3 regions of the Dactylosporangium sp. CA-139066 genome follow, and region 3 is predicted to be linked to each of the others. Evidence: riboswitches for the same ligand, from Rfam matches in the RefSeq annotation. Region 3 holds a riboswitch; each other region holds the start of a gene.
What was found. Region 3 has a riboswitch for cobalamin ahead of bluB (5,6-dimethylbenzimidazole synthase). Riboswitches for the same ligand answer to the same signal wherever they lie in the genome.
Positions count from the first base shown of each region.

Region 1 (9,563 bases), 590 kb from region 3:
TTCGAGCCCGTCGTCACCACCGCGCTCGCCGCACTCATCCTGCGTGAGTCCCTCACGACGCTCCAGCTCATCGGCGGCGCCCTCGTCCTCGCCTCCGTCGCCGTCCTCCAGACCCGTCGCCCCGGTCATCGGCGGCAGCACGATATGCAGGCCGAATGCGGAGCTCCCGGAGGTCACGTCGTCCGTGTTCGCACGCCGTGACGCCTCCGGAAGCCCCTCCGAACGGCCCCGCCCTTCCGGTATCACCGGCAACAATGAATGGCGGTGATCAATGTGTCGCGAAAGGCCGTCACCGTTGGTCAGAAGTCGTCGTCGAAGGTGACCGTGCCGGTGACGCCGACCTGATAGGCCGAGACCCGGCGTTCGAAGAAGTTCGACAGCTCCTGGACGTCCTGCAGCTCCATGAACGCGAACGGGTTGCGGCTGCCGTACATCGGGGCGATGCCCAGCACGGCGAGGCGCCGGTCGGCCACGTGCTGCAGGTATTCGCGCATGTCGGCGAGCGACAGCCCGGAGATGCCCTGCTCGAGCAGGTCGGCGGCGAACTGCACCTCACACTCGACGGCCTCGGCGAGCATGTCGCGGACCTGCCGCTCCATGTCGGCGTCGAACAGGTCGGGCTCCTCGGCGCGGACGGTGTCCACGACCTCGAAGGCGAACGCCATGTGCATCGACTCGTCGCGGAACACCCAGTTGGTGCCCGAGGCCAGGCCGTGCAGCAGGCCGCGGGAGCGCAGGTAGTACACGTAGGCGAAGGCGCCGTAGAAGAACAGGCCCTCGATGCACGCGGCGAAGCAGATCAGGTTGAGCAGGAACGCCCGCCGGTCGGCGCGGGTCTCCAGGCGGCGCAGCGAGAACACCGAGTCGATCCAGCGGAAGCAGAACTCGGCCTTGCGCGCGATCGACGGGATGTTCTGCACCGCGGCGAACGCCGCGAACCGTTCGGCCTCGTCGGGGACGTAGGTGTCGAGGAGGTTCAGGTAGAACTGGACGTGCACGGCCTCCTCGAACAGCTGCCGCGACAGGTAGAGGCGGCCCTCGGGGGAGTTCACGTGCTGGTACAGGTTCAGCACCAGGTTGTTGGCGACGATGGTGTCGCCGGTGGCGAAGAACGCGACCAGCCGCGAGACGAGGTGGCGCTCGGCGGGGGTGAGCCGCGCGAGGTCGGGCAGGTCGCTGTGCAGGTCGACCTCCTCGACGGTCCACGTGTTCTTGATGGCGTCCTTGAAGCGGTCGAAGAAGGCGGGGTACCGCATCGGCCGCAGCGTCAGGTCCAGCCCGGGGTCGAGGAGGCTCACTGGCACGCCTCGCAGACCTCGGGGTTCTCGACCGAGTGGGTGAGCAGCGACACGGCCGGCGTGACGGGCACGGTCGCCTGCTGGATGCGGGTGGCCGGGCGCGAGCGCAGGTAGTAGGTGGTCTTGAGGCCGGACTTCCAGGCGTGCAGGTACATCGAGGACAGCTTGCCGATCGTCGGGGCGCTCAGGAACAGGTTCAGCGACTGTGACTGGTCGATGTAGGGGGCCCGCGCGGCGGCCAGGTCGATGAGCGCTCGCTGCGGCAGTTCCCAGGCTGTGCGGTACAACTGCCGGATCTCGGCCGGCAGCTCGGCGATGTCCTGCACGGAGCCCTCCGCGCGCTTGATCCGGTCGCGGACCGCCGCCGTCCACAGGCCGCGCGCCTTGAGCTCGCCGACCAGGTACCCGTTGATCTGCAGGAACTCCCCGGACATGGTCTCGCGCTTGAACAGGTTGGACACCTGCGGCTCGATGCACTCGTAGCAGCCGGCGATGGACGCGATGGTGGCCGTCGGGGCGATCGCGACGAGCAGCGAGTTGCGCAGCCCGGTCGCGGCGATCCGGGCGCGCAGGGCGGACCAGCGCTCGCCCTCGGCCGGGGCGCCCCACAGGTCGGGGTGCAGCGCGCCGGCGGCCGCGCGGGTCTCGGCGAACGCGGGGTGCGCGCCGAAGCGCTCGGCGAGCTCGGCCGACGTTTCCAGGGCGGTCAGCAGGATCTCCTCCTGCACCCGCGTCGACAGCTCGCGCGCGGCCGCGGAGTCGAACGGCAGGCGCAGCGTGAAGAACGCGTCCTGCAGGCCCATCAGGCCGAGGCCGACCGGGCGCCAGCGCGGGTTGGACGCGGCCGCCTGCGCCGACGGGTAGTAGTTGATGTCGATGACCCGGTCGAGGAACACCACGGCGGTGCGTACGGTGTCGCGCAGCCGTTGCCAGTCGACGCCGCCGGCGGTGACGTGGGCGCCGAGGTTGATCGAGCCGAGGTTGCACACCGCGGTCTCGTCGTCGCTGTTGACCTCGAGGATCTCGGTGCACAGGTTGGACAGGTGGATGGTGTTGCCCGGCGCCCCGGTCTGGTTGGACAGCGCGTTGGAGCGGTCCTTGAACGTCATCCAGCCGTTGCCGGTCTGGGCGAGGGTGCGCATCATCTTGCCGTACAGCTCGCGGGCCTTGACGGTGCGCACCGCCTGCTTCTCGGCCGCCCGGTACGCCTCGTCGAACGCGTCGCCGTAGAGGTCGGGCAGGTGCGGGGCGTCGGACGGGTCGATGAGCGACCAGTCGGCGTCGGCCTCGACGCGGCGCATGAACTCGTCGGGGATCCAGTTGGCCAGGTTGAGGTTGTGCGCGCGGCGGGAGTCCTCGCCGGTGTTGTCGCGCAGCTCCAGGAACTCCTCGACGTCCGGGTGCCACGGCTCGAGGTAGACGCAGGCCGCGCCCTTGCGCCGGCCGCCCTGGTTCACCGCGGCGACGCCGGCGTCCAGGGTCTTCAGGAAGGGCACGATGCCGTTCGATTTCCCGTTGGTACCGCGGATCAGCGCGCCCCGCCCGCGAATGCGCGACCAGGCGATGCCGATGCCGCCGGAGAACTTGGACAGCTTCGCCACCTGGTGGTAGCGCTCGTAGATCGAGTCGAGCTCGTCGCGCGGGGAGTCCACGAGGAAGCAGGAGGACATCTGGGTGTGCCGGGTGCCGGAGTTGAACAGCGTGGGGGAGCTGGGCAGGTACGCCAGCGACGACATGAGCCGGTAGAAGCCGATCGCCTCGCCCGGCGTCTGCGACAGTCCGCAGGCGACGCGCAGCAGCCAGTACTGCGGCGTCTCCACGACGAGCCGGGTCTCGGGGTGGCGCAGCAGGTAGCGGTCGGCGACGGTGCGCAGCCCGAAGTACTCGAAGCGCAGGTCCCCGTCGAGGTCGACGGCGTCGTCGAGCTTGCGCGCGTTGGCGGCCACGAACGCGGCCGTCTCGTCGCCGATGAGCCCGAGCTGGTGGCCGTAGCGGATCGACTGGCTGAAGCTGGCGACGCCCTGCCCGCGTACCTCCTTGTCCACGAACGCGGCCAGCAGCCGGGCGGCGAGGCGGGAGTACTGCGGCTCCTCGCCGATGAGCTCCGCCGCGGTCTGGATCGACAGCCGGTCCAGCTCGGCGGTCGTCGCGCCGTCGTACAGTCCGCTGATCGTCTTCGTGGCGACCCGCAGCGGGTCGGCCTCGTCGAGGTCGCCGACCCACCGCTCGACCGCCTTGACGATCTTGTTGACGTCGACCGGTTCCAGGTCGCCGTTGCGTTTGCGCACCTGCATCATGTGTGTCCCCCTCGTCACGGCGCAGGGGCGACGCCACCGCAGGACGGCACGGCCGTCATCGGCGTTGGCGTCGGCCGTCCCGCGCAGCCTTCGACCGCCACACACCCCGGTTGGGCGCGCGGCGCGCTGGCAGGTCTTCGGACTCGCGGGCCTGACCGGGCTCGGTCGCCTACCGGCCGTCGCTTCCCAGACCGGGCGGCCCAGTGCTTCGTTGACGGCTTTCGTTCCCACTCACCGCTGCGGGGCAGTCCCGGACTTGCACCGGGTTCCCTCTTGCGACGCCCGTCCTGGCGGGACGGGCGAACCAGCTGCGGGCAACACCATATATGGGAGGCATCGAGAAAGCGAAACACCAGATGGTGTGTCGGCGTGTCGCGCTCGCCACGTTCAGGGTCCTCTCAGGACGCGTGGCGCAGCGTGAGCCGCTGCGCGATCGTGCCCGCGCACCGTCCGCGAGGGAGGCGCCTGGACCGTGACCCGCCTGCTGCTCGTCCAGGCCGACCACCTGGCGGTGGTGCTGTGCCGCGAGAACCTCGACGTCCGATCGGCCGCGACCGCCGCCGAGGCCCTCGACGAGATCCTGGCGGGCGGCCTGGACCTGGTCCTGCTCGATCCGGCCGTCCCGGATCTGCCGGCCCCGGCGCTGTGCCGGGCGCTGCGGGCCCGGTCCACGGCCGGCATCATCGTCGTCGGCGCCGGCGGCGAGGACGACATCGTCGCGGCCCTGGAGCACGGCGCCGACGACTACGTCGCCGAGCCGTACGGGATCAGCGAGCTCGTCGCCCGCATCCGGGCGGTGCTGCGCCGCTGCCCGAGCCCGGCCGGCGCCCGCCGGTCAGACGTCATCACTGCCGGGCCGGTCGCGCTGGACCCGGCGGCGCACATCGCGACCGTCACCGGGCAGCCGCTCGAGCTGACCCTGAAGGAGTTCCAGCTGCTGGAGACGCTGGTGCGCAACCCGGGCCGGGCCCTCGGCCGCGGCCTGCTCATCGAGGCGGTCTGGGACGGCATCCAGGAGGACAGCAACACCCTCAACGTGCACATCAAGCGCCTCCGCTCCAAGATCGAGCCCGACCCGGCCGCGCCGCGGCATCTGCTCACCGTGCGCGGGATCGGGTTCAAGTACCAGCCGTGACCAGCAGCGCCGTGAGGCCGAAGTGGTCGGAGACGTACCGCGGGCGGTCGTCGACGGCGAACGGCCGGTCGCCGAAGCGCTGGATCTCGACCGGGACCAGGTGCTCGCCGCGCAGCAGGATCCGGTCGAGGCGGCCCGGGCGGCCGTTCGGGTCGCCGATCGCCGCGAGGGGGTTCGCGCCCGGGTCGAAGGTGTAGCCCGGGTCGTACGGGTACAGGGCCGGCCACACGTCGACGAGGCCGGGCATCGGGATCGGAGTGTCGTCGCCGAAGTTGACGTCGGCGAGGATCACGGCGTCCTCGACGTCGGGCCGGGACAGCCGCTCGTCGAGGACCCGCAGCTCGCGGGCGCGGCGCCGCGGCGCGTCCGGCGCGCGGTTGCTCGTCAGGTGGGCGGCGGCGAAGGCGACCCGCCGGCCGTCGACGCCGACCACGAGCCGCCGGTGCGACTCGAAGCGCAGCGGCCGGCGGCTCAGCAGGACGGTGCCGTAGGCGGCGTCCGGTGCCGGGCCGTCGGAGACGTGGTAGCGCGACCGCACCCAGTCCGCGGCGAGCAGCGCCGACCACAGCTCGTGCGTCACCTCGTGCAGCGCGATGACGTCGGCGCCGAGGCCGCCGAGCAGCTCGACGCAGGCCGGGAACCGCCGGTGCGGGTAGGTGCGGTGGCGGTCGTGGGCGTCGGAGAGCACGTTGTACACCGCGACCTGCACCGGCTCCCCGGCCAACGGCGGCGGCGTGGTTTCAGGTGCGGACGGGCTCAGCGCCGCGAGGTCGGCGCCGACCAGGTCGATGCGGGCCTGCCGGTCCCAGACGACGGTGTCGCCGGCGCGGACGTACCGGATGCGATGCCACGGCACGTCCGACCCGGCGACGAAGGCGGGCAGCGGCGACTCGCGGATGCCGGCGCCGCGCTCCTCGTAGCCGATGACGAACCGGCTCGCGTCGATCGCGGCGTCGTACCGGATCCGCGCCACGACCTCCTGGATCGGTCGCATGCGGTCAGCTCGGCCGGTCCAGCAGCGTGCCGAGGCCGTCGATGCCGCCGGTGGGGTACTCGCCGGCAACCTCCGGGGCGGACTGGAACGGCAGGATCCGCTCGACGCCGTCCGGACGGGCGATGCGGACCTCCGACAAATCCTCGGGCAGCACCCACACCTGCACGGTCGCGCCCGGCGTGAGCGCCGCGGCGTCGTCGGCGCGCAGCCGGTAGCCGAGGAAGTCCAGCTCGTGATCCTCGATGCCCTCGAAGCGCAGCCGCAGCCGCACATTGCGCAGCCGCGCCGAGTACGGGCCTGGCGTCTGCTCCGCCTCCGCCGCCACGATCTGCGCGGGCAGTCGCGCGCCGCGCCGCATGATGCGCCGATTGCGGCGGTACGCCCCGAGCCCCACGGCCGTCCCCACGCACACGGCCACGACCAGGCCGACCAGGGCCCAGCCGGGCGTCGGCGGCACGGGCGACAACGCGATCGTCATCGGCGCACGATATCCGCCGGCCGCACACCACGGTGGTCCGTCGGCTCAGTCGAGGAGCCCCTGACCGATCCAGCCGCCCGGCGCGCAGCCGGGTGGGACGGCGAACACGGCGGAGCCGATCGGCGTGGTCCAGTCGTTGAGCAGGTCGGCCTCGGCGAGGTTGCGCTGGATGGGCAGGAACTGGGCGCCGATGTCGCGCTGGTAGGCGGCGAAGATCAGGCCGGCGTCGGCGGTGCCGTCGGCGGCCGGGGGTTCGTCGTAGTTGTACGGGCGGCGGAAGATGCGCTGCCGGTCGTCGAGGACGTGGGCCCGGGCGGCGTGGGAGAACTCGGAGATGACCGGAAACCCGTTCGCGGTCTTCGCGGCCAGGTCGAGGGGGTCATGCTCGCGCCGGCCGGTGAGCGGGGCACCGTCGGCGAGGCGGCGGCCGACGGCGAACTCCTTGCCGGCGGTGTCGGCGGCGTCCCAGGTCTCGAGCTCGGCGCGGATGCGGCGCAACACGAGGGTGGTGCCGCCGTGCAGCCAGGCCGGGCCGTCGTCGCTCCACACGGCGCCGGCGAAGACGCCGGTGCCGGGCGGCGGGTTGGCGGTGCCGTCGACCTGGCCGAGGATGTTGCGCTGGGTGACGCCGTCGTCCTGCATGCCGCGGCCGCGGCGGAACCCGCGCTGTACCCACCGGACGGCGGCGAAGGCGCGGGCGTCCTTGACGAGCATCCGCTGGGCGTGGGCGACGGTGACCGGGTCGTCGGCGCAGATCTGCAGCAGCAGGTCGCCGCCGCACCATCGGGGTTGTAGTTTGTCGATGGCGAAGGGCGGCAGCGGTTGCAGCGTCTCCGGCCGCCGGTCGGTGCGGCCGGCGGCGTCGAACAGGGCCGGGCCGAAGCCGAACGTGACGGTGAGGCGGGCCGGTATGTCGGCGAGCTCGGGCTGGCCGTCGGCGAGCGGCGGCGTGCCTTGGGTGAGCCGGGCGGCGTCGTCCGTGAGCAGCCGCATGAGCCGGCGCAGCGCGGCGCGGTCGACGCCGGTGTTGAGGGTCAGGGCGACGAATGCGGCGTGCGCCTGCGGGGGTGTTTCGATGCCGGCCTGATGGACACCGTGGAACGGCACCATCTGTGCTCCGAGGTCCACTGTGGACGCTTTCGGTTCCGAGCCGGAGCAGGCGGCGACGGCCGCGGTGCCGCCGACGGTGAGGGCGCCGGCCAGCAGCGCCCGCCGGCTGACCGGGGCGGGTGTGCGGTCGGTCATGTCAGCCGGCGCCGGGCTGGTAGGACTCGTTGCCGCCGGCGAAGTCCTTGCCCAGCGCGGTGAACCGCATGGTGCCGCCGTCGTTGAGGGTGAGGGTGATGGTGACCTCGTCGCCCGGCTTCACCGGAGTCTTGACGTCCATGAGCATGAGGTGGTCGCCGCCGGGCTTGAACTCGTGGCTGCCGCCGGCCGGGATCGTGAACCCGCCCGCCTTCGGCTGCATGGCCATCTTCCCGTCGACCATGGTGGTCTCGTGCAGCTCCATCACCGGCGACACGGACGACGTCGCCGACACCACGACGACGTCCTTGCCGCCGGTGTTCACCAGGGTGCCGTAGGCGGCCGACATGCCCGACTCCGCGGTCTTCACCCACGGGTCCTTCATGACCAGTGCTGTGGCCTGTGCGCCGGCGTCGTGCGGGGCTGCGGAGCCGCACGCGGAGAGGGTGAGGGCAACGGCAGCGCCGGCGAGGGCCGCGAGGAGGCGGGCTCGCAGGGTCCTTGACATCGAGCATCCTCCGGTCGCATGTGGACGGTCATATGAGAGTCGGCGGCCGCGGGCCGAAAGTTCCCGTGGACCCCACGCGAATCGACCGCGGGGGTGCGGTACACGATGGGCTCATGCGCCTGTCTGCCACCATCCGTGCATTGCTCGCCGCGGCCGTGCTGATCCCGCTCCTGCCGGCGACGCCCGCATGGGCGCACGCCACGCTGCTCAGGACCGACCCGGCCGACGGTGCCACCGTCACCGTGGCCGTCGCGGCGGTGACCCTCACGTTCAACGAGAACGTCAAGCAGCAGTTCAGCACGATCGTGGTGACGGGCGCGGACGGACAGTCCTATGTGGATGGTGCGCCGCGCGTCGTCGACCGGACCCTCGTTCAGGCGGTGAAGCCGCTGCCGGCCGGGGCGGTGCGGGTCGCCTGGCGGACCGTCTCCGCCGACGGCCACCCGATCGAGGGCCAGTTCGGGTTCACCAATGCCGCGTCCGGGGCGCCCGTCGCCCCGTCCCGGCCGCCGGTGACCGCGACGGCCGGTCCGGCCGCCGGCGACGGCGAGTCGGCCGGGTGGCTGTGGTCGGTCGCCGGCGGCGTGGTGCTCGTCGTGGTGGCCGCCGGCGCCGTGTGGTGGCGGCGCTCAAGCGCCGGCCGGAGCGGGTGAGGTCGGCGCCGGCGGTGTGCGCCGTCGCCGGATCAGGCCGGCGATCGCGTCGAGCACGAGGAACGCCGCGAGGGTCACGCCGAAGGTGGGCAGTGCCCAGCCGATCGCGGCCGTGACCACGACGCCGGCGACGAGCAGCGGCAGGCGCAGCCGCCGCCAGGCGCCGCGGGCGGGCGGCGGCCCGACCGGGGCCCGGCGGTCGATGCGGGTCGGGCGGCGCTGCCACCACATCCGGTAGCCCCAGGTGATGACGCAGAGCAGGCCGAGGGCGAGGGCGGCCAGCAACAGCTGGTTGGCCAGGCCGAACAGGTAGCCCATGTGGGCCTGGACGCCGAGCGCGCTGAGCTTGGCCAGCACCGGCCAGTCGGCATAGTCGACCGCGGTCACCGAGACGTCGAAGCTCGCCACCCCGATCAGACCGACGACGGCGACGTCACCGAGGCCGTGTCGAAGATCACCTGGACCGCCGACCCGGGGGCGGAGATCAAGCCGCACCAGTTCCAGGAGTTCGACGTCTCCCTCGGTCCGCTGCCGCAGACCGACCAGATCGTCTTCAAGGCCCTGCAGACGTACTCCGACGGCGACGTAGTGCGCTGGATCGACGAGCCGGCCGCCGGCGCCGAGGCCGAACACCCCGCCCCGGTGCTCAAGCTCGCCAAGGCCGGCGCCTCAGCCACCCCGACGGCGGGCGCGAACGCGGCGGCCCAGGACGCGAAGGCCATTATGGACAGCGGCCGCAGCGACCGGGACGGCACCGCCGTCACCCTCGGCGTGATCGCCCTCGTGCTGGGCCTGGCCGGCCTGGTCGCCGGCCTGCTCGCCTACCGCCGGGCGGGCCGCGTGCACTGACCACTGTACCGGGCCGGCGGCGCCCGGTACGCTCGGCCGCACAGCGGCTCGGCGGCCGCGACCCAGCGATGTCGGTGGCGGTGCACCGGTTCCTCGACCTCGTGAA
Region 1 covers NZ_JBNJNH010000001.1:4,095,846-4,105,408, forward strand. Annotated here, with positions in the region: gene ACQEVU_RS18720 (DMT family transporter) at 1-201, shown strand, start outside; gene ACQEVU_RS18725 (ribonucleotide-diphosphate reductase subunit beta) at 300-1,304, opposite strand; gene ACQEVU_RS18730 (ribonucleoside-diphosphate reductase subunit alpha) at 1,295-3,595, opposite strand; cobalamin riboswitch at 3,707-3,919, opposite strand; gene ACQEVU_RS18735 (response regulator transcription factor) at 4,068-4,730, shown strand; gene ACQEVU_RS18740 (RNA repair domain-containing protein) at 4,714-5,724, opposite strand; gene ACQEVU_RS18745 (hypothetical protein) at 5,729-6,202, opposite strand; gene ACQEVU_RS18750 (Dyp-type peroxidase) at 6,248-7,447, opposite strand; gene ACQEVU_RS18755 (copper chaperone PCu(A)C) at 7,449-7,955, opposite strand; gene ACQEVU_RS18760 (copper resistance CopC family protein) at 8,069-8,608, shown strand; gene ACQEVU_RS18765 (PepSY domain-containing protein) at 8,585-9,016, opposite strand; partial or broken gene ACQEVU_RS18770 (DUF1775 domain-containing protein) at 9,044-9,457, shown strand.
Region 1: it holds a riboswitch for cobalamin, as region 3 does, so the genes downstream of both, ACQEVU_RS18730 (ribonucleoside-diphosphate reductase subunit alpha) here and bluB (5,6-dimethylbenzimidazole synthase) in region 3, are expected to answer to the same signal.

Region 2 (9,563 bases), 4.5 Mb from region 3:
GATGACCTCGCCCCGGCCCACCTCGACCCGCCCGGTCGGCGGGCTGGCGCGGCGCTTGACGATCATGTAGCTGACCGCCTTGTTCACCGCCTTGCCGGTGGGACTCGGCTCGGCCGTCGGTGACGGCAGCGTCTTCGTCGGCGTCTGGTCCGCGTTCGCCGGCGTCTGGTTCGTGGCGGCCGGGGGAGCGGCGGCGGGCGCCGGCTCGTCACCACAGGCGGCGGCGAGCGCGAGCAGCGCGGCGAGCGCGAGGCCGGCGGCGGTCGGTCGGGCGTTCGGCACGAGGGCGTCTCCCGTTGCGGGCTTGGGGGTTCGTTAGGGCTGTGAATTTAGCGTCTTGAAGCGCACTAAGGAACCCGTCATCATGGGTCGATGCGTTTGCCGGTACGCGTAGCCGCGGCCCTGCTCGTCGTGGCCGCCGCCGTTGTGCTGCCGGCGACCCCCGCCGCGGCCCACGGTCAGCTCGCCATGTCCGACCCGGTCGCCGACAGCACGGTCGCCCAGCCGCGCCCGGAGGTGACGCTGTACTTCACGGAGACCCCGGCGTCGTACGCCTGGTTCACGGTCACGACCCCGTCCGGCCGCCGCGTCGAGTCGGCCTGGCGCACCGGCGAGCCGAAGCGCCTGGACAAGCCGGTCACGGAGTACTACCTGACGGACGGCAAGTTCGAGCCCCGCGTGTTCAACACCGGCTACCCGGCGATCGTCGGCGTCTCACACTGGCCGGAGCAGGGCGCGTACACGGTGCTGTACCAGTCGGTAGCCTCGGACGGCGAGGCGGTCAAGGGCACCCTGAAGTTCACGTACTCGGGCCCGACCACGCCGCCGCCGGCCGGCTGGACCGCCCCGACGGCCGGCCCGCCGGACGCCCTGACCCACCCCCAGGCCACCCAGAGCCAGACCCCGGGCCTGTTCTCGGACGTCGGCAGCGCCCCCGCCGCGGCGCCGCCGCCCCCTTCCTCCCCGCCGACCCCGTTCGTGCTCACGGACTGGCTGATCCCGGCGCTGATCGTGGCGGCGGTCGGCTTCATGGTGGTCGCCGCGGCGCGTCGCACCCCGGTCCCGGTGTCCCGCAAACGCCGCCGCGCCTGACCAGGACGTTCGCGCCCCGCTGCCCCGCTGCTCGGGCCGGACGACGCCGGTCCCGTCGCGTGCCTTTCGGCGCCGACCCGAAAAATCCAGCCACTCCGTGGCCGGATTTTTCGGACATTTCATGATTTAGCGGGGCGCGCGGGCCCTCCACGCATTGAAGATCAGCTCCGAGCGCCTGGCGTGTGACCGTGAAGCGGACTGCGGCGAGCCGGGTGAATTGCGCATATACGAAATATCCGATATGTCGTGGCGCGGAGCGCCCGACATATCGGGGTCAGGGTGTCGGCGAAGCGGACGGGGAGCCGCACGTGGCCTGGATGCGCCGCGTCAGACGGTCGGCGAAAGCCGGGTCGCTCACCACGCGGCGCTGCAACTCGTCCACCTGGGCGTCGGTCAGGTCCGTGTAGATGGGGCGCGAGGCGTACGCGGAGGCCATCGCGTTCGGGTCCGTGTAGACCTGGGACTGCACCGAGCACAGATGCGCCGCCGTCGCGTCCAGGAAGATCGTCTCGCGGCGCTCCTGGGGCGGCGGGCCGGACGACGTGGCGGCGGGGGCCTTGATCTCCTGCGGGGTGGTGTCCGAGGACTTCCCACACGCGGAAGCGCCCGCCAGCAGGGCGAACGCGGTCACCGTGAGCACGGCACGGTTGCGGAACATCGGAAGCATGCCTCTCTGCCGGGCGGGGGCGGACCGGCCGGTGAAGCCGGCCCGCCGGACCCGCGTTACGCGACGACGAGGGTGAGGTCGTTGGTGTCGGTGGTGGTGCCGTACGCGAGCTTGACCGTCAGCCTGTAGGTGCCCGTGGCCACGGCCGAGGCGTCGAACTTCACGGCGGCGTAGTCGTCGGTGCCGACGGCGAGGCCGGCGCCCTTGTTCAGGGCGGTGTAGGCGCGGCCGGCGGGGTACGACACGACCAGGCCGGCGGGGCCACCCGAGACCGTGATGCGCAGGTCGTCGACGCCGGCGCGGCGCGACTGGAAGACGAGCTGCTGCCAGACCGGGGTGGCCTTGGGGACGGTGACGGTGGCCGTCTTCTGCACCACGGCGTCGCCGGTGACCGCCACGACCGGGAGGGTCGCCGTCACGGAGCCGGTGTGTGCGGTACCCGTGCACGACGTCGCGCCGTCGGCCCTGGTCGTGTACGAGTAGTCGAGCTTCAGCGGCACCAGCGCGAGCAGCGTCGAGGAGTTGAGGGCCACGTTGAAGGCGGCGTAGTCCAGGTGGCCGGCCTGGAGGGAGTCGCCCTTCGACAGCGACGAGTAGGCCGCGGTGTTCGTCGGGTACTTCACCGTGACGCCGGGGCCGGTGGCCGTCACCTTGACGTTGCAGATGTCGTCGGTGGCGGCCCACATGGTGCTCACCCAGCCCGTCTGGCCCGGCAGCATCGGGGCGAGGACCGGCACGACCAGGCCGAAGTCCGGGGTCGTCGCCGCGCAGGCCGGTGCCGCCGCGGGGACGATGGCGGCCGCGCCCGCGGCGCACGCGAGGGCGATGGAGGCTGAACGGCGCATCGGAGGGGTCCTTCCCGGGGTGTCTCGGTGTCGGTCTGCCTGATCGGCGGTGCGGCGGCGGTGTTGAGCTAGCCGGTGAGCGTGATCCAGGTGTCGTACTGGTGCACCGCGATTCCCGCGAACGCCGGGTACCGCTGCGCCGCCGTGTCCACCGCGGCCAGCGTCCGGTGCAGCTGGGTGGCTGAGTCGCCGTGGAAGCTGCAGTACCCGCAGTCGCGAAGCGGCTGCGTCTCCGCGCCCAGCCGCACGGGCTTGGCGACCCGCCCGGCCCGGCGCAGCAGGTCGTCGGCGACGCCGAGCATCGAGTTGCTGCCGGTGGCGGTGTTGCGGTAGCTCATCACCGTGATGCCGTCGACCCGGTCGAGGACCGCGTCGGCGAGGTTGCCGCCGCCGGGCGTGGGCACGGTCGGCAGCCAGAACGGGACGTCCAGCTCCACCGGCAGGTCCGTGGCCGCGTTCGTTTCGTCCAGGAGCGCGAGGAACCGGGGTACGAGTGCCGCCTGCTCCTGGGTCCATGAGGGAAGCAGGTACGGCTCCACGTCCAGGTGCAGGCCGCGGAACAGGCCCGTGGCCGCGGCGCCCCGCGCCCAGGCCAGCGCCGTCGCGTGGTCCGTGGTCCAGGCGGGATCGCCGCCGAGCGCGTCGAGCACGATCCCGGCGGCCTCGCACAGCCGTTGCAGCTCCCGCAGGCGGGTGAGCTCGGCCGGGCCGGCCTCGGGGTCGTAGTACGCGAACAGGGCCCGCACGCCGTTGGCCGCCGCCCAGTCCACGACCGGCCGCGGCTCGTCCTGCCGCCACAGCCACATCGCGCGCGTGCCCGGCGGCGCCACCGACGTCTCCGGCGCGAGCGGCGGCAGGCGCAGCGGGGTCGCGGCGATCAGGGCGATCGCCACGAGCACCACGCAGAGCCCGAGCTGCGCGGCCGAGTCCAGCCAACGCCGCATGTCCGGCCCATCGGCAGGCCGTGGACGATCGTGAGGGTCACACCGCGTCACGTTGACGGCCCCGGGGCCGGTGGGACACGATGGCCGGAAGCGGTATGCGGAGGAACCCGGTGCGAAACCGGGACGGTCCCGCCACTGTGACCGGGGAGCCGTCCCTCAGCGCACGGGCCACGGCCAGCTCATTCGATGTGATGGGTCGGCTGGAAGGCCGAGGTGGCGGCGGCGATCCGGGAGTCAGGAGACTCCGGCCGCTGCTGCTCCAGCCGTTTCGCGGGCGCGGACCCGCCGAAGGGAAGTGTGCCCGTGACGCCGCCGTATCCGTTCTCGGCCGTGGTCGGCCTGGCCGACCTGCGCCTGGCCCTGTTGCTCACGGCCGTGTCGCCGGCCATCGGTGGGGTCCTCGTGCGGGGCGAGAAGGGCACCGCCAAGTCCACGGTCGTGCGCGCCCTGGCCGCGCTGCTGCCCGAGGTCGAGGTCGTCTCCGGCTGCCGCTTCGCCTGCGACCCGGCCGCGCCCGACGCCGAATGCCCCGACGGGCCGCACACGCCCGGCGCCGGCTTCGAGCGGCGCCGCTCCGCCCTCGTCGAGCTGCCGGTCGGCGCCACCGAGGACCGCGTCGTCGGCACGCTCGACCTGCAGCGGGCCCTCGGCGACGGGGTCAAGGCCTACGAGCCGGGCCTGCTGGCCGCCGCCCACCGCGGCGTGCTGTACGTCGACGAGGTCAACCTCCTGCCCGACCACCTCGTCGACCTGCTCCTCGACGCCGCCGCGATGGGCCGCGCCCACGTCGAGCGCGACGGCGTGTCGGTCAAGCACGCCGCCCGGTTCCTGCTCGTCGGCACGATGAACCCGGAGGAGGGTGAGCCGCGCCCGCAGCTCGTCGACCGGTTCGGGCTCGTCGTCGGCGTCGCCGCGCCGCAGGAGGCCGCGCCGCGGGCCGAGGTCGTGCGCCGCCGCCTCGCCTACGAGGCCGATCCCGCCGCCTTCGCCGCGCGCTACGTCGAGGCCGACGCCGCGCTCGCGACGCGCATCGCCGCCGCCCGGTCCCGCCTCGGCGGGGTCGCGCTGCCGGACCGGGAGCTGGACCGGATCGCGCGGATCTGCCTGGCGTACCGCGTGGACGGGCTCCGCGCCGACATCGTCGTCGCCCGGACGGCGGTCGCGCTGGCGGCGTGGCACGGGCGGACGGTGGTGACGAAGGACGACGTGCGGGACGCGGCGCGGCTCGCGCTGCCGCACCGCCGGCGCCGCGATCCGCTCGACCCGCCGGGCGCCGACCGCGACCGCCTGGAGGAGGTCCTGGAGCAGGAGGCCGGCCCCGACACCGACGACGACGATCCGAACGACGATGACCCGGACGGCGGCGGCCCCGACGGCGGCGGCCCGGAGGGCGGCGGCCCCGACGGCGGCGGCGACGATGGCGGCCCCGGCCCGGACGATGGCGACGGCGGCCCCGACGCGAACGACGCCGGCCCCGGCCCGGACCGGGGCGCCGACGACAGCACCCCCGGCCCCCGCTCGCCCGACCGTGACGCACGCTTCGAACCACAAAAAGCGGACGAATCCGATGTATCCGACTCATCGGTTATGAGCCAGGAGCTGGCGTTCGCCGGGTTGCCGTACAAACCGAAGCTCCTCAGCATCGCCGGGCGCGCCAACCGGCAGGCGGGCTCGCACGCCGGACGGCGCTCGCCCGCGCTCTCGCGGCACGGCCGCGTCGTGCGCTCCCGCGCCCCGCTCGGCGGCAAGCTCACCAGCCTGCACGTCCCCGACACCGTGCGCGCCGCCGCGCTGCGGGGGGCGCGCCGGGCCGAGGCCCGCGACGTCCGCGAGGCGGTCAAGGTCGGCCGCGAGGCCAACCTGGTCCTGTTCGTCGTGGACGCGTCCGGCTCCATGGCCGCCCGCCAGCGGATGAGCGTGGTGAAGACCGCGATCCTGTCGCTGCTGCGCGACGCGTACCAGCGGCGGGACAAGGTCGGGATGATCGCGTTCCGCGGGCACGATGCCGCGCTCGTCCTGGAGCCCACCGCCAGCCACGAAGTGGGCGTGCTGCGCCTCGCGGAGCTGCGCACCGGGGGCCGCACGCCGCTGGCCGCCGGGCTGCGCCAGGCCGCGCGCACGCTGCACGGCGAGCGCCGCCGCGACGCCCGCCGGCGGCCGCTGCTCGTGGTCGTGACCGACGGGCGGTCCACGAGCGGGCCCGACCCGCTGAGCGTGGTGCCGCTGCTGTCCGGCGTACCGGCCGTGGTCGTCGACTGCGAGTCCGGCCCGATCCGCCTCGGCCTCGCGCGCCGCCTCGCCGCCGCGCTCGAGGCGTCCTGCATTCCGCTGACGAGCCTGGGAGCCTGAGTTGCCGCAGGGAAAAGTCGAGAACGTGCCCGACGACGGGCTCACCACGCGCCAGCGCCGCCGGCAGCACGTGCTTGCCGTACACACCGGGCAGGGCAAGGGAAAGTCGACCGCCGCGTTCGGGATGGCGCTGCGCGCGTGGAGCGCCGGCTGGTCCATCGCCGTGTTCCAGTTCGTGAAGAGCCCGAAGTGGAAGGTCGGCGAGGAGACCGCGCTGCGCGCCCTCGGCGAGACCGGCCAGGGCGGCTCCGTCGTGTGGCACAAGATGGGCGAGGGCTGGTCCTGGATCCAGCGCCCCGGCGCCGAGCGCGACCACGCCGCCGAGGCCGCCGAGGGCTGGGCCCAGATCAAGCGCGACCTGGCCGCCGAGGCGTACCGGTTCTACGTGCTGGACGAGTTCACGTACCCGATCAAGTGGGGCTGGGTCGACATCGCCGACGTCGTGGAGACGCTGCGCGAGCGCCCCGGCAACCAGCACGTCGTCGTCACCGGTCGCGACGCCCACCCCGACCTGCTCGACCTCGCCGACCTCGTCACCGACATGACGAAGATCAAGCATCCGATGGACGCCGGGCGAAAAGGCCAGCAGGGCATCGAGTGGTAGCCCGCATCGTCATCGCGGCGCCCGCCTCCGGCCACGGCAAGACCACCGTCGCGACGGGCCTGCTGGCCGCGTTCGCCGCGCGCGGGGAGCGGGTCGCCCCGTTCAAGGTCGGCCCCGACTACATCGACCCCGGCTACCACGCCCTGGCCGCCGGGCGCCCCGGCCGCAACCTCGACCCGGTGCTCGTGGGCGAGCACCTGATCGCCCCGCTCTTCGCCCACGGCGCGGCCGGCGCGGACCTGGCGGTCATCGAGGGCGTCATGGGCCTGTACGACGGCCGCACCGGCGCCGGCGAGTTCGGCTCCACCGCGCACGTCGCCCGCCTGCTCGACGCCCCGGTGGTCCTGGTCGTCGACGCCACCGCGCAGGCCCGCTCGGTCGCCGCGCTCGTGCACGGCTTCCGGTCGTTCGGCCCCGAGGTACGCATCGCCGGCGTCATCCTCAACCGCGTCGGCTCGCCGCGCCACGAGCAGATCCTGCGCGACGCCTGCGCCGAGGTCGGCACCCCCGTGCTCGGCGTCCTGCGCCGCCACGACGCCGTGTCCGCCCCGTCGCGCCACCTCGGCCTGGTCCCGGTCGTCGAGCGCTCCGCCGACGCGTCCGCGTCGGTCGAGGCGTTGGCCGGGCTCATTGCGACAAGCGTGGACCTGGATGCGGTACGCGCCGTGGCCCGCTCCGCGCCCCCGCTCACGACCACGCCCTGGTCGCCCGCGGTCGCCGAGCCGGTGCCCGGCACCCCGGTCGTCGCCGTGGCCGGCGGCCCCGCATTCTCCTTCGGCTACGCCGAAACGGTCGAGCTGCTCGCCGCCGCCGGCGCTCAGGTGTCCACAGTGGACCCGCTCCGCGACGAGTCGCTGCCCGCCGGCGCCCGCGCGCTCGTCGTCGGTGGCGGTTTCCCCGAGGTGTACGCCGAACAGCTCGCCGCCAACGCCCCCCTCCGCGATGCCGTGGCGCGGCTGGCGCGTTCGGGCGGCGCGATCGCGGCCGAGTGCGCGGGCCTGCTGTGGCTGTGCCGCACGCTGGACACCCACCCCATGTGCGGCATCCTGGACGCGGACGCCACGATGACCCCGAGCCTGTCGCTGGGCTACCGCGACGCCGTGGCGGTCTCCGACAACGTCCTGGCCCCCGCCGGCACCCGCGTGACCGGCCACGAGTTCCACCGCACCCGCGTGACGCCGGCGGCCGGCCCGTCGCCGGCGTGGGCGTGGCACTCCCCGGCGCCCACGATGGACGGCTTCGCCACGGCCCGGCTGCACGCCTCCTACCTGCACCTGCACTGGGCCGGCGCCCCCGACCTCGCGTACCGCCTGGTGTCCGCATGCGCCTGACGGTCGGCATCGGCGCCCGCCCGGCGGCGACGCCCGCGGAAATCCTGGCGCTCCTACAGGAATCCCTCCCGTCCCTGGACGACGTGGTCACGGTGTCTACAGTGGACGCGCGACTGGATCTGGCCCGCGCGGTGGCCGCGGAACGCGGGTGGGCGGTGGTAGGATTCGGGGCAGAGGAACTGGCGGACGTGTCGGTCCCATCTCCTTCGACACGCGTGGCGTCGGCCCTCGGCATTCCCTCCGTCGCGGAAGCAGCGGCCCTTCTGGCGGCGACCCGGGAATCCCACGGCGGCGCCGCCGTCCTCATCGTCGGGAAGCGGGCTTCACCCGTTGCCACCATCGCCGTGGCGGCGCCCGCCCCCGAAGTCACCGTCGTGGGAATCGGCGCTGACGGACACGCCGGCCTGTCCGAAGCGGGCCGCAACGCCATCGACACCGCGGACGTAGTCTTCGGCGGCCCTCGCCAGCTCGCCCTGCTCCCACCGCGACCCGCCGCGGCCGGGCGCGGGGAGATCGGCTTGGACCGCGCGCTGACGCCGAGACCGGATCTGGTTGCGTGGCCCTCGCCGCTTGTGCCGGCGCTGCCTCGGTTGCTGGCCGAGCAGCACGGGCGGCGGGTGTGCGTGCTCGCGAGCGGCGATCCCATGCACTACGGGATCGGCACCACGCTCGTCAGGCTCCTCGGGGCAGGGCACGTGCACGCCGTGCCGCATCCGTCCTCCATGGCGCTCGCCTGTGCGCGGCTCGGGTGGGCGCAGGAGGACGTCGACGTGGTCAGTGCGGTGGGGCGGTCCGTGGATGCCCTGCGACGGCACCTGCATGACGGCCGGCGCATCCTCGTGCTGTCGAGCGGGGCCGACACGCCGGCCGAAGTGTGGCGCATCCTGGAGGAGAGCGGGTTCGAGGCGAGCGACGTCACCGTCCTCGAGGCGCTCGGGGGAGGCGACGAGCGCGTCCACCGCGATCCGGGTGCGGCGCGCGGGCTCAACATCGTCGCGGTCGAGTGCCGGGGTGACGGGGGGCTCAGCGTTGTGCCGGGGCTCGGCGACGAGACGTACGACAGCGACGGGCAGCTCACCAAGCGCGAGATCCGGGCCGTCACCCTCGCCGTGCTCGGGCCGCGGCCGGGGGAGCTGCTCTGGGACGTCGGGGGCGGCTCCGGGAGCATCGGGATCGAGTGGATGCGGGCCCACAGGAGCTGCCGGGCCGTCGCCGTCGAGCGGGATCCGGTCCGGGCCGAGCGGATCCGGGGCAACGCGCGGCGGCTGGGCGTGCCGGAGCTCGGCGTCGTCGTCGGCGCGGCGCCCGAGGCGTGCGACGGGCTCGACGCGCCCGACGCCGTGTTCGTCGGGGGCGGGTTCACCGCGGACGGCGTGTTCGAGCGGTGCTGGGACCGGCTCAAGCCCGGCGGGCGGCTCGTCGTCAACGCCGTCACCGTCGAGTCCGAGCGGCTCGTCGGCGAGCTGCACGCCCGCCACGGCGGGGAGCTGACGCGGCTCGCCGTCAACCGGGCGGCGCCCGTCGGCGGGTTTCTGGGGTGGCGGCCCATGCTGCCGGTGACGCAATGGGTGGTGCGCAAATGACCGTGTACTTCATCGGGGCCGGGCCGGGCGCCGCGGACCTCATCACCGTGCGCGGGCGGGACCGCATCGCGGCGGCGCCCGTGTGCCTCTACGCGGGGAGTCTCGTGCCCGTCGAGCTGCTGCGGTACTGCCCGCCGGGGGCGCGGCT
Region 2 covers NZ_JBNJNH010000001.1:8,046,078-8,055,640, reverse strand. Annotated here, with positions in the region: gene ACQEVU_RS36795 (hypothetical protein) at 1-282, opposite strand, end outside; gene ACQEVU_RS36790 (copper resistance CopC family protein) at 373-1,092, shown strand; gene ACQEVU_RS36785 (hypothetical protein) at 1,367-1,750, opposite strand; gene ACQEVU_RS36780 (hypothetical protein) at 1,816-2,604, opposite strand; gene ACQEVU_RS36775 (hypothetical protein) at 2,673-3,548, opposite strand; cobalamin riboswitch at 3,649-3,793, shown strand; gene ACQEVU_RS36770 (VWA domain-containing protein) at 3,852-5,897, shown strand; gene cobO (cob(I)yrinic acid a,c-diamide adenosyltransferase) at 5,899-6,501, shown strand; gene ACQEVU_RS36760 (cobyrinate a,c-diamide synthase) at 6,495-7,832, shown strand; gene cbiE (precorrin-6y C5,15-methyltransferase (decarboxylating) subunit CbiE) at 7,823-9,415, shown strand; gene cobM (precorrin-4 C(11)-methyltransferase) at 9,412-9,563, shown strand, end outside.
Region 2: it holds a riboswitch for cobalamin, as region 3 does, so the genes downstream of both, ACQEVU_RS36770 (VWA domain-containing protein) here and bluB (5,6-dimethylbenzimidazole synthase) in region 3, are expected to answer to the same signal.

Region 3 (9,563 bases):
GCTGGCACAGCCGGGCCCGGACCAGGATGCGCACGAGCTGCTCGTGGTCGGCGGTCGTCAGGTCCGACACGAGCATGAGCGTGACCCACTGGCGCAGCCGGTTGAGGCCCATGGCGACGATGCCCTCGCGGATCGAGGAGACCGTGCGGGACAGGCCGAACGCCGCCGCGTTGGTGGCCCGCAGCAGGCGCATGCTCAGGCCCGCGTCCTGGCTGACCTGCGCGATGACCTCGTCGATGTCGATGTCGTCGGCCGACAGCGCGGCCAGGACCCGCAGCCGGGCCAGGCGGCCGGGCGTGAGCGCCACCGTGGAGTCAACGTGCGGGCGGCCCAGGATGTGGCCCTGGAAGAGGTCGAAGCCGACCTCGAACGCCAGGCGCAGGGCCTCGGTGCTTTCCAGGCGTACCGCCACGAGCTGGACGTGCTTGTGCCGGCGGCACTGCTCGACGGCCGCGCGGACGCCGGCCTCGTCGGCGGCCCGCATGTCGATCTTCACGTAGCTCACCAGCGGCAGCAGCACCTCGCGCGGGTCGTCGACGACGAAGTGGTCCAGGGCGATGGTGAAGCCGCGCTCGGACAGCACGGTGATGCCGGCCACGAGGTCGTCGTCGACCTCCGACAGGCTCGGCACCTCGAGCACGGCCTGGCTGTAGTCGAACGGCAGCGGCAGCATCCCGGTCAGGAACGCCCGCGTGACGTTGAGGAAGCACACCCGCCCGCCGGTCAGCTCCTCCAGCCCGAACTCGGTGAACGCCGCCACGAGCACCCGGGCGGTGGCGTGCTCGTCCGTACGGTCGGCGACGCTCGCGTCGGTCCCGGCCCGGAACAGCAGCTCGTAGCCGACGACGGCGCCGTCGCGGTCGTAGATCGGCTGCCGGCCGACGTGCGCCGTCGTGCTTGCGCCGGGCTTCGGCGCCATGTCCGCTCGCTCCACCGGATCATTGTCGCGCACAGTGACGGCAAATCGGGCAAAACTCCTTAGATGACCGGAGCCCGCCGGGCCGATCTCGCGCTGCGTTACCGACCGGTCGACCGATTGCCGCCCCTGTACGCCAGGGCCGGTCCGGCGCCGTGGGCGCGCGACCTGTCGTGCAGGTCGCAGCGCTGAGAGGCCCGGCCCCGCCGGGCCGCCCGAGGCGGTCGGGTGCACGCGTCCCGCCGTTGCCGCATCCGGTACCCGGGGCCGGACCTCTTGGGAAGCGGCGTTCCATCCCGTTCCATCCGGGCCGGCGCCCGTCAGCGCGATCGACAGGTCGCGGTTGTTGCCGGTGGACCTTCGCTGTCACGATCGTTGGAACGGGTCAGCCACATTCGCCTTCGGGGGCGCGCATGACACATGGCACCGAGCAGACCGCGGTCATCGTCGCCGTCGAGGCGGTCGAGCCGCTCGTCGGCCGGTTCCGGGCCGCCTATGACCCGGCCGCGGGCTGGGGCGTCGGCGCGCACGTGACAGTCCTGTTCCCGTTCGTGCCGGCGGACGCGCTCGACGCCGCCGCGCTGGCGGAGCTGGCCGCCGCCGTCGCCTCGGTGCCGCGGTTCAGCGCCGCGCTGACCGCCGCCCGCTGGTTCGGCGATCGCGTGCTGTGGCTGGCCCCGGAGCCGGCCGACGGGTTCCGGGCGCTGACCGCCGCCGTCTGGGCGCGGTTCCCGGACTATCCGCCGTACGGCGGGCAGCATGCCGAGGTGATTCCGCACCTGACGGTCGGCGACAGCGCGCCCGTCGACCTGATGCGCGCCGCGCAGGCCGCGATCGAGCCGATGCTGCCGGTCCCGTTCGAGGTCGCCTCGGCCCGCCTGATCCGGGGCCGCGCCGCGCCGGACTCCTGGACGACGGTCGCCGACCTGCCACTGGCCGGCTGAGGCCAGGCCCTCTGGACACGCTCGGCCGGCGCGCCGGGTAGCCTGCCGTTCGGCACGAACTGTTGCGAGGTGCCCCGGCGGCGACGGCGGGGAGAATCGGGAAGCCGGTGCAAGTCCGGCACGGGCCCGCCGCGGTGACCGGGGAGCTGCCGCCCACCACGTGTTTGCGTGAGCCACTGGCCATACCGGCTGGGAAGGCGGGCGGTGAGGTGACGATCCGGGAGTCCGAAGACCGGCCTCGCGTGGTGGCCCCGGCGTGCGCCGGGGCATGATCGCAGCGGGAGCCTGCCCATGACGCACGACCTGTACGAGATCATCCACCGCCGGCGCGACGTGCGCGGCGAGTTCACCGGCGAGCCGATCCCGGACGCCGTCCTCGATCGGATCCTGACCGCCGCGCACGCCGCCCCGAGCGTCGGCCTGTCGCAGCCGTGGGACTTCGTCGTCGTGCGGGACCCGGCGCTGCGCGGGGCCTTCCATGCCCACGTCCGCGACGAACGCGACGTCTTCGCCGCCACGCTGGACCCCGACGCGGCCGCCCGCTTCGCCCGAATCAAGATCGACGGCGTGCTGGAGTCGACGCTGTCGATCGTGGTCACGTACGACCCGCAACGCGGCGGACCCGCGGTCCTGGGCCGCCACGCGATCGCCGACGCCGGGCTGTACTCCGTCTGCCTGGCCGTGCAGAACCTGTGGCTGGCCGCCACCGCCGAGCACCTGGGCGTGGGCTGGGTCTCGTTCTACCGCGAGGACTTCCTGCGCGACCTGCTCGGCATCCCGGCCGGCATCCGCCCGGTGGCCTGGCTCTGCGTCGGCCCGGTCGCCCGCCTGCAGGAGGTCCCGGACCTGGAGCGCCACGGCTGGCGCCGCCGCCGCCCGCTGGAGCTGGCCCGCCACGACGACCGCTGGGGGCAGCGCACCTGACTGCCCGCAGCTGCTGCAGGCAGCACGGCGGTCACCCCGCCGAGCGGTCCCCGCCGCCCCGTGCATCGAGGTGGCGGCGGACCCGGTCCAGGCGGTCCGCCAGGTCCGGCGCCTCCTCGCGCAGCCGGCCGAGGTCCGAACGGCGGTGCAGCTGGTGGGTCCACAGCACCGCCCGGCCCTGTTCGAGCACGGTGACGGACGCCGCCGCGTCGCCCGCCTCGACCTGGGCGGCTGCGGCGTGTCCGGCGACGCCGACGGCCTCGGTGGCCAGGTGGCGCTCCTGGACCCGCCGGTCCAGGCCGACCCAGGCGACCAGAGGGAGCTCGGCGACGGCGCGGGCCAGCAGCGCCGCCGCGTCCGGCCCTTCGCCGCGGGCGTGGGCGATGTCCCCGGCGACGACGGCGGCCTGCAGCCGCTGGCGCGGGCTGGCACCGGGCAGCGCCGATGCCTCACGCAGGCGTTCCAGCGCGGATGCCTGATCGTCGCCGCGGGCATCCCGTGCATAGCGCAGCATGAGGAACGCCGCGTGATCACGCAGGGCCGGCGCGCGCTGGGGATGATCGGCGGCCAACCGGTCCGCAGCCTGACCGGCGAGACCGATCGCCTCGTCGAGGGCGGGGTTGGTGGCGGTCGGGTCCCGCATGATCAGCGCGAAGGCCAGGTTCAGGGCCAGGCCGGCCCACCAGGCCGAGCCCGCCGCCGCGGCCAGGCCGGTCCGCAGCGTGGCGACCGCGTCATCCGCGTCGCGCTCGTCGCCGCGCCGCCGGTACCGCTGCATGAGCTTGCCGCCCAGGTTCGACAGCAGCACCAGCCGGTCGACGTGGGTCGCCGGTTGATCCCGCAGCGCGTCGCGGAGTTGGTCGATCGCCTCGTCGAGATCGGCCGGGCGGTCCAGTTCGGCCGCGCGCTCGGCGAGGGCCTCGGCGAGCGCGGCCCGGCGTTCGCTGCGCCGCTCGGGCGGTTCGCCCGCCGCCTCGGACTCGGTTACCGCTCGCCGGCCGGCTTCGACGGCCGCCTCCAGGTCCTCCGGCGCGCCGTGGTACGCGAACCGCATCCGCAGGCTCATGCTCAGCACGGCCAGGCAGTACGAGCGGCCGTCGGCGCTCGGCCGGAGCGCCACGGCCTCGCGGCCCAGCGCGATGGCCTCGTCGAGGTCGGCGATGCGGCCCGACGTGTCATACCGGACCCGCATCAGGTCCGCCAGTTCGCTGGTCAATCCGGCGCGCTCCGCGCCGGCCGGCTCGGCGTCCGCCAGCCGGGACCGGATGATCCGTTCGGACTCGGCCAGCATCTCCGGCGCCGCGCCGATCCGCTGGCACCACGCGAGGAGCAGCCGGGCCAGCCGCACCGCGCGGCGCTGTTCGCCCAGATCGGCACCGGCCGCGCGGTCGCCGGCGGCGACCCGGGCCGCGGCCACCGCGGTACCGAGGTCGTCGAGCGCGCCGGTGCTCGCGAACCGCGACTCGAACACGTCGGCCCACGCGCCGGGTCAGGACGATCGCGCCGCGGACCGCGTTCAGGGCGTCGTCCAGGTCTTCGGGAGCTCCAGTCCGATCGAACCGCGCGAAGATCAGGCCGCCGAGATCGCTGAGCCCGTCGGCCCGCTGCGGTACCGCCCGGCCCGGCAGATCGGCGGCGGTCCGCGCGTGGCCAATGGCCTCGTCGATGTCTTCGATCGGGCCGCCGTGCTCGAAGCGGATCCGCAGGGCCGTGGCCAGCATGCCGAGCTGCATCGCCCGTTCCTCGGGCTCGCCGGCCGGCTCGGCGACCACATCCCGGCTGATCTGCAGGCACTCGTCGAGCAGGTCCGGGTCCGGGTCGGCCTCGTACCAGGCCCGCAGCGCATTCGCCAGCGCGATCCGCGTCAGCGCCGCCCTCCGGTCGTCGCCGGACACGGCCACGGCCCGGCGGAAGTTCACCACCGCGGCCTCGACGTCGGCGGCATCGCCGGTCTGCGCGAACCGGTCCTGGAAGGCCCGCCCGCGACCGACGATCGCGTCCAGCGAGGACAGGTACGCGGTGATCTGCGGCGGTACCGCGTCCGGCGCGACCCGGCCGATGCCCTCGAAATAGCTGACCGCGGCCTGGAACTCCGGTTCCCGCGGCCGCGGGGTGGAGATCACCCGGGCCCAGTACAGCCGGGCCAGGGCGTAGGCGCTCTCGAGGTCGATGCCGCCGTCGGCGTCCATGGCGCATTCCCGCAGGGCGTCGGCCTCGGCCAGCGCGGCGCCGCCCTGAACGGCGTCGGCGTCGCCGGTCTCCGCCAGCCGGGCCACCCGCGCGTGCAGCGCCTCGATCAGCGTTTCACGGTCGGTCACGCGACGGTCCCACACCAGGCCCCGCGCTACGCCGCGGCGCCGAACGAGGTCCAGTCGACCAGGCGGTCGTCGAACGCGCCGCCGTCCTTGAGGATGCCGGCGATCCCGTCGCGCAGGGGCGTGCTCATCTCGCGCAGCTGGCCGGCGATCAGCGGCTGGAACATCGACGGCTGCAGCAGCCACCACCACGCGACCAGGTGCTCCGGGCCGAATTCGGACGGGGCGGAGAGCAGGGCGCGCCACTCGTCGCGCAGCATCGGGTACTCCTGCGGCAGCCGCTCCAGCACCCCGAACCAGTTCTCCCAGCTCACGACCATGAACAGGCGCAGGCGGTCGCGGGCCCAGCGCAGCGCGGACGGGTGGTCCGGGGCGCCCGCGTCGCGCAGGACGGCCGCCAGGTAGTCCTCCACCACCCGGGCGGCGCCGGGCACGTCGGCCGGGCCGCGGCGGCGGATGGAGTCGCGCAGCGCGGCGAGCTCGGGATCGGACACGACGCCATTGTGGGCCCGGCGCGTCCGGCATCACATCGCCGTTCAGATGCCGCATTCCGGGTCTTCGAAGCGTTTCGAACTGTACATTTCATCGCGGCTCGACGCGTTTATGCACGTCAGACCGGCTGTCCCGGGACTTTCGCCGAATCGGCGCTTGGGCGGAGCCGGTCAGGCACGTGACGATCCCCGGCCAGGGACGGGCCCGCCCGCCCGTCCCGTCCGTACATCCCGGAGGAACCTCGTCATGAGCCTGCTCAAACGCCTGCCGCGCGGCCGCACCCTCGGTGTGGCCGGCGCCGTCGGGGCCCTCGTGGCCGGCGGCCTGATCCTTGCGCCGATGGTGAGCGCCTCGGCGTCGGCCGGCTGCCGCGTCACATACACCACCAACCAGTGGCCCGGCGGCTTCACCGCCAACATCGGCATCACCAACCTCGGTGACCCGGTGAGCTCGTGGACGCTCGGCTGGACGTTCCCCGACGCCGGGCAGAAGGTCGGCCAGGGCTGGTCGGCGACCTACACCCAGAGCGGCTCGGCCGTCACCGCCAAGAGCATGGACTACAACGGTTCGCTGGCCACCGGCGCCACGACCAGCATCGGCTTCAACGGGACCTGGACCGCCTCCAACCCGACGCCGAGCTCCTTCACGCTCAACGGCGTCGCCTGCACCGGGTCCACGACCGGGTCGCCGTCGCCGTCCAAGAGCACCAGCCCGAGCCCGAGCACCAGCCCGTCCACGCCGCCGCCCCCGACGGGCGGCACGCCGCTGGCCATCAACGGGCAGCTGCACGTCTGCGGCGTCAATCTCTGCAACCAGTACAACAAGGCGATCCAGCTGCGCGGCATGAGCACGCACGGCATCCAGTGGTTCGCGTCCTGCATCAACGGGACGTCCCTCGACGCCCTCGCGAACGACTGGAAGGCCGACCTGCTGCGCATCGCCATGTACGTGCAGGAGCAGGGCTACGAGACCAACCCGGCCGGGTTCACCGCGCAGGTCAACAACTACGTCGACCTGGCCGAGGCCCGCGGGATGTACGCCATCATCGACTTCCACACGCTGACCCCGGGTGACCCGAACTACAACCTCGACCGGGCCAAGACCTTCTTCGCCTCCGTGGCCCAGCGCAACGCGGCCAAGAAGAACGTCATCTACGAGATCGCCAACGAGCCCAACGGCGTCTCCTGGCAGGGCATCAAGAACTACGCCGAGCAGGTCATCCCGGTGATCCGGGCGGCCGACCCGGACGCGGTCGTCATCGTCGGCACCCGCGGCTGGTCCTCGCTGGGCGTCTCGGACGGCTCGAGCGAGACCGAGATCGTGAACAGCCCGGTCAACGCGACGAACATCATGTATGCGTTCCACTTCTACGCGGCCTCGCACAAGGACAACTACCGCACGGTGGTCGCCCGCGCGGCGAAGCTGCTGCCGCTGTTCGTCACCGAGTTCGGCACGGTGAGCGCGACCGGCGGCGGGGCCACCGACCTGTCCAGCACCAGCACCTGGCTCGACCTGCTCGACCAGAACAAGATCAGCTACGCCAACTGGACGTACTCCGACGCCAACGAGAGCAGCGCCGCGTTCAAGCCGGGCACCTGCTCCGCCGGCTCCTACACGAACACGTCGCAGCTGACGGAGTCCGGGACGTACGTGCGCAACCGGATCCGCACCGCGGACAACTTCCCGACCTCCTGAGTGCTCACGCGGTTCCCAGCGCCGGCTCGACCGGCCGGCGCTGGGCCGCCCGCGGCGCGAGATGCGCCTAGCAGCCGACCCAGCCGCGAGCCATGGCGCAGGTCGCGGCAATCGCCGGCGCCGAGCCCGCGGAACCAGTGCATCGCCGGACCGTACAACCCTTGCACCGGGCGGCATCCAGCGGCGTCCGTCGGTAACTTTTGCCCGATTTGTGCGTTTGAACCAATGTGCAGTCACCACGCCGTACGGCCGTTGCAACGCTCCTCGCCGTGGCCGGGACGGCATTGGGACTCGGCACCCCGACCGCCGCCGCCGATCCCGGCGCGAGCCCGCTGGGCGCGGCCCCGCTCGGTGATCCCCGCCAGCTGGCGACCGACCTCGCCGGAAACGTCTACGCGGCCGACCGCGACCACGGGCGGGTCGTGCGCATCAGCCCGGGCGGCGAGACCTCGACGGTGGCCGACGGCCTCGACGCCCCGGACGGCCTGGCCGTGGACGGCGCCGGCACGGTGTACGTCGCCGACCGCGCCGCCGGCGTCTCCCGCATCACGGCGACGGGCCGCTCGGCGGTGGCCCCCGCCCCCGCGGACGCGGCCCTGGCGGTCGACCCGGGCGGCAACCTCTACGTCGCCGACCGCGACGCCGGTCTTGTGTGGCGGGTGACCCCGGCCGGCGTGCGCTCCCTCGTCCTCGGCGGCGGCGCCACCCCCGGCCCCCTGACGGGCCCGACCCCCGCCCTGGACGTGCGCATCGACCCGTCCGGCGTGACGGTCGACGGGGTCGGCAACCTGTACGCCGCCGACCGCTCCGCCTGCTACGTCCTCAAGGTCGACCCGGCCGGCACGGCCACGACGTACGCCGGCCGGGCCGCCGGCTGCGGCGCCCCGCCCGAGGCCCCGGCCCGGGCCACGTCGGCGAGCGTCGGGCGGATCGGGCACCTGGCCGCGGACCCGGCCGGCAACGTGTACCTCGCCGACCGCTCCAACCGCACCGTGGAGCGCGTCGGGCCGGACGGCACCCTGACCGTCCTCGCCCCGTCCCCGCTCGGCCCGGTGTCGTCGGTCACCGCCGGCCCGACCGGCGTCGTGTACTTCACCGCCGACGGCGACGGCTCCGTCTCCCGCCTCGGCCCGGCCGCCGCGAGCCCGCCCCGGGACCTGCGCGCCACCCCCCGCGACCGCGCCCTGGCCCTGTCGTTCCTGCCCCCGCTCGACCCGGGCCTGACGCCGGTCACGTCGTACGACGTCAGCCTCGACGGCGCCCAGACCTGGCGGACCCTGTCCACGACGGTGTCGTCGGGGCGCCTGACGGGCACGGTGGCCGGCCTGCGCAACGGGGTGCAGTACAGCGTGCTGGTCGCCGCCCGCAACACCGCCGGCCGCTCGCCCGGCAGCGCCATCATCCCGGCCGTTCCCGGCGTCCCCGCGCCCGCGACGGCCGCCGCCCGCCCGCTGGCCGCCGGCCGGGAGCTCGACACCCCCGCCGCGCCCGCGGGCGCCCCGCACGCGCCCGGCCACTCGCTCGCGGTGACCGGCCCGGCAACGCTGGCACTGGCCGGCGCCGGCCTGGCCCTGCTGATCACCGGGGCGCGACTGGCCGGCGTCGGAAGAGCGGGTCTTCGGCCAGGATCAGGCACTCCCAGGTGTCGTCGCGGCGCCGCCGCGGGCCCCGATCCGGACACCGCCCCGGCCCGTCGAGCTGGCTGAGCATCGCCGGGCCGGGTAGGCCCGCGCCGCAGCCGCGCGCGCAGATCCGGCGACGCCGACGGCCGCAGCCCCGCCTCGCGCCGGCAGACGACGAGGTCGGCCAACCCACCAACGCCGCCGACAACAATTCGGCGAGCGAGGAACAAGGCCGGGACGGTCAGTCCATTGCCGTCCGTCCCGGCCCTCTGTGGTGCCGGTTGGGTGGCTGTCGATGTCGGGTGCGCATCCGTATAGAATTTCGCTCATGCGAGCTGAGGGCTGGTACCGCGACCCGTTCGACTCGCACGAAGATCGTTGGTTCTCGGACGGACGGCCGACCGCTCTCGTCCGCGACGGCGGTGTCGACTCCTATGACGCCCCGCCGGCACACGATTGGTCTGGTCCGCTTGCTCCGGTGGCGCCCGTTGGACCGGCCAACGGTGACGATCTGAAGCGCGCAGATCAATCCGTTCCTCAGCGGGACGTCCCGCCCACGGGGACGTGGTGGGCGTGGCCGTCATCTTGACACAGAGGGCCTGACGCCAGCCGAGTGTCCGGTCTCGGGACCTGCGGCTTGCTGTCAACCGCTGTT
Region 3 covers NZ_JBNJNH010000001.1:3,503,650-3,513,212, reverse strand. Annotated here, with positions in the region: gene ACQEVU_RS15995 (EAL and HDOD domain-containing protein) at 1-934, opposite strand, end outside; gene ACQEVU_RS15990 (2'-5' RNA ligase family protein) at 1,330-1,860, shown strand; cobalamin riboswitch at 1,911-2,115, shown strand; gene bluB (5,6-dimethylbenzimidazole synthase) at 2,152-2,784, shown strand; gene ACQEVU_RS15980 (hypothetical protein) at 2,816-4,255, opposite strand; gene ACQEVU_RS15975 (hypothetical protein) at 5,129-5,593, opposite strand; gene ACQEVU_RS15970 (cellulase family glycosylhydrolase) at 5,838-7,286, shown strand; gene ACQEVU_RS15965 (fibronectin type III domain-containing protein) at 7,556-8,992, shown strand.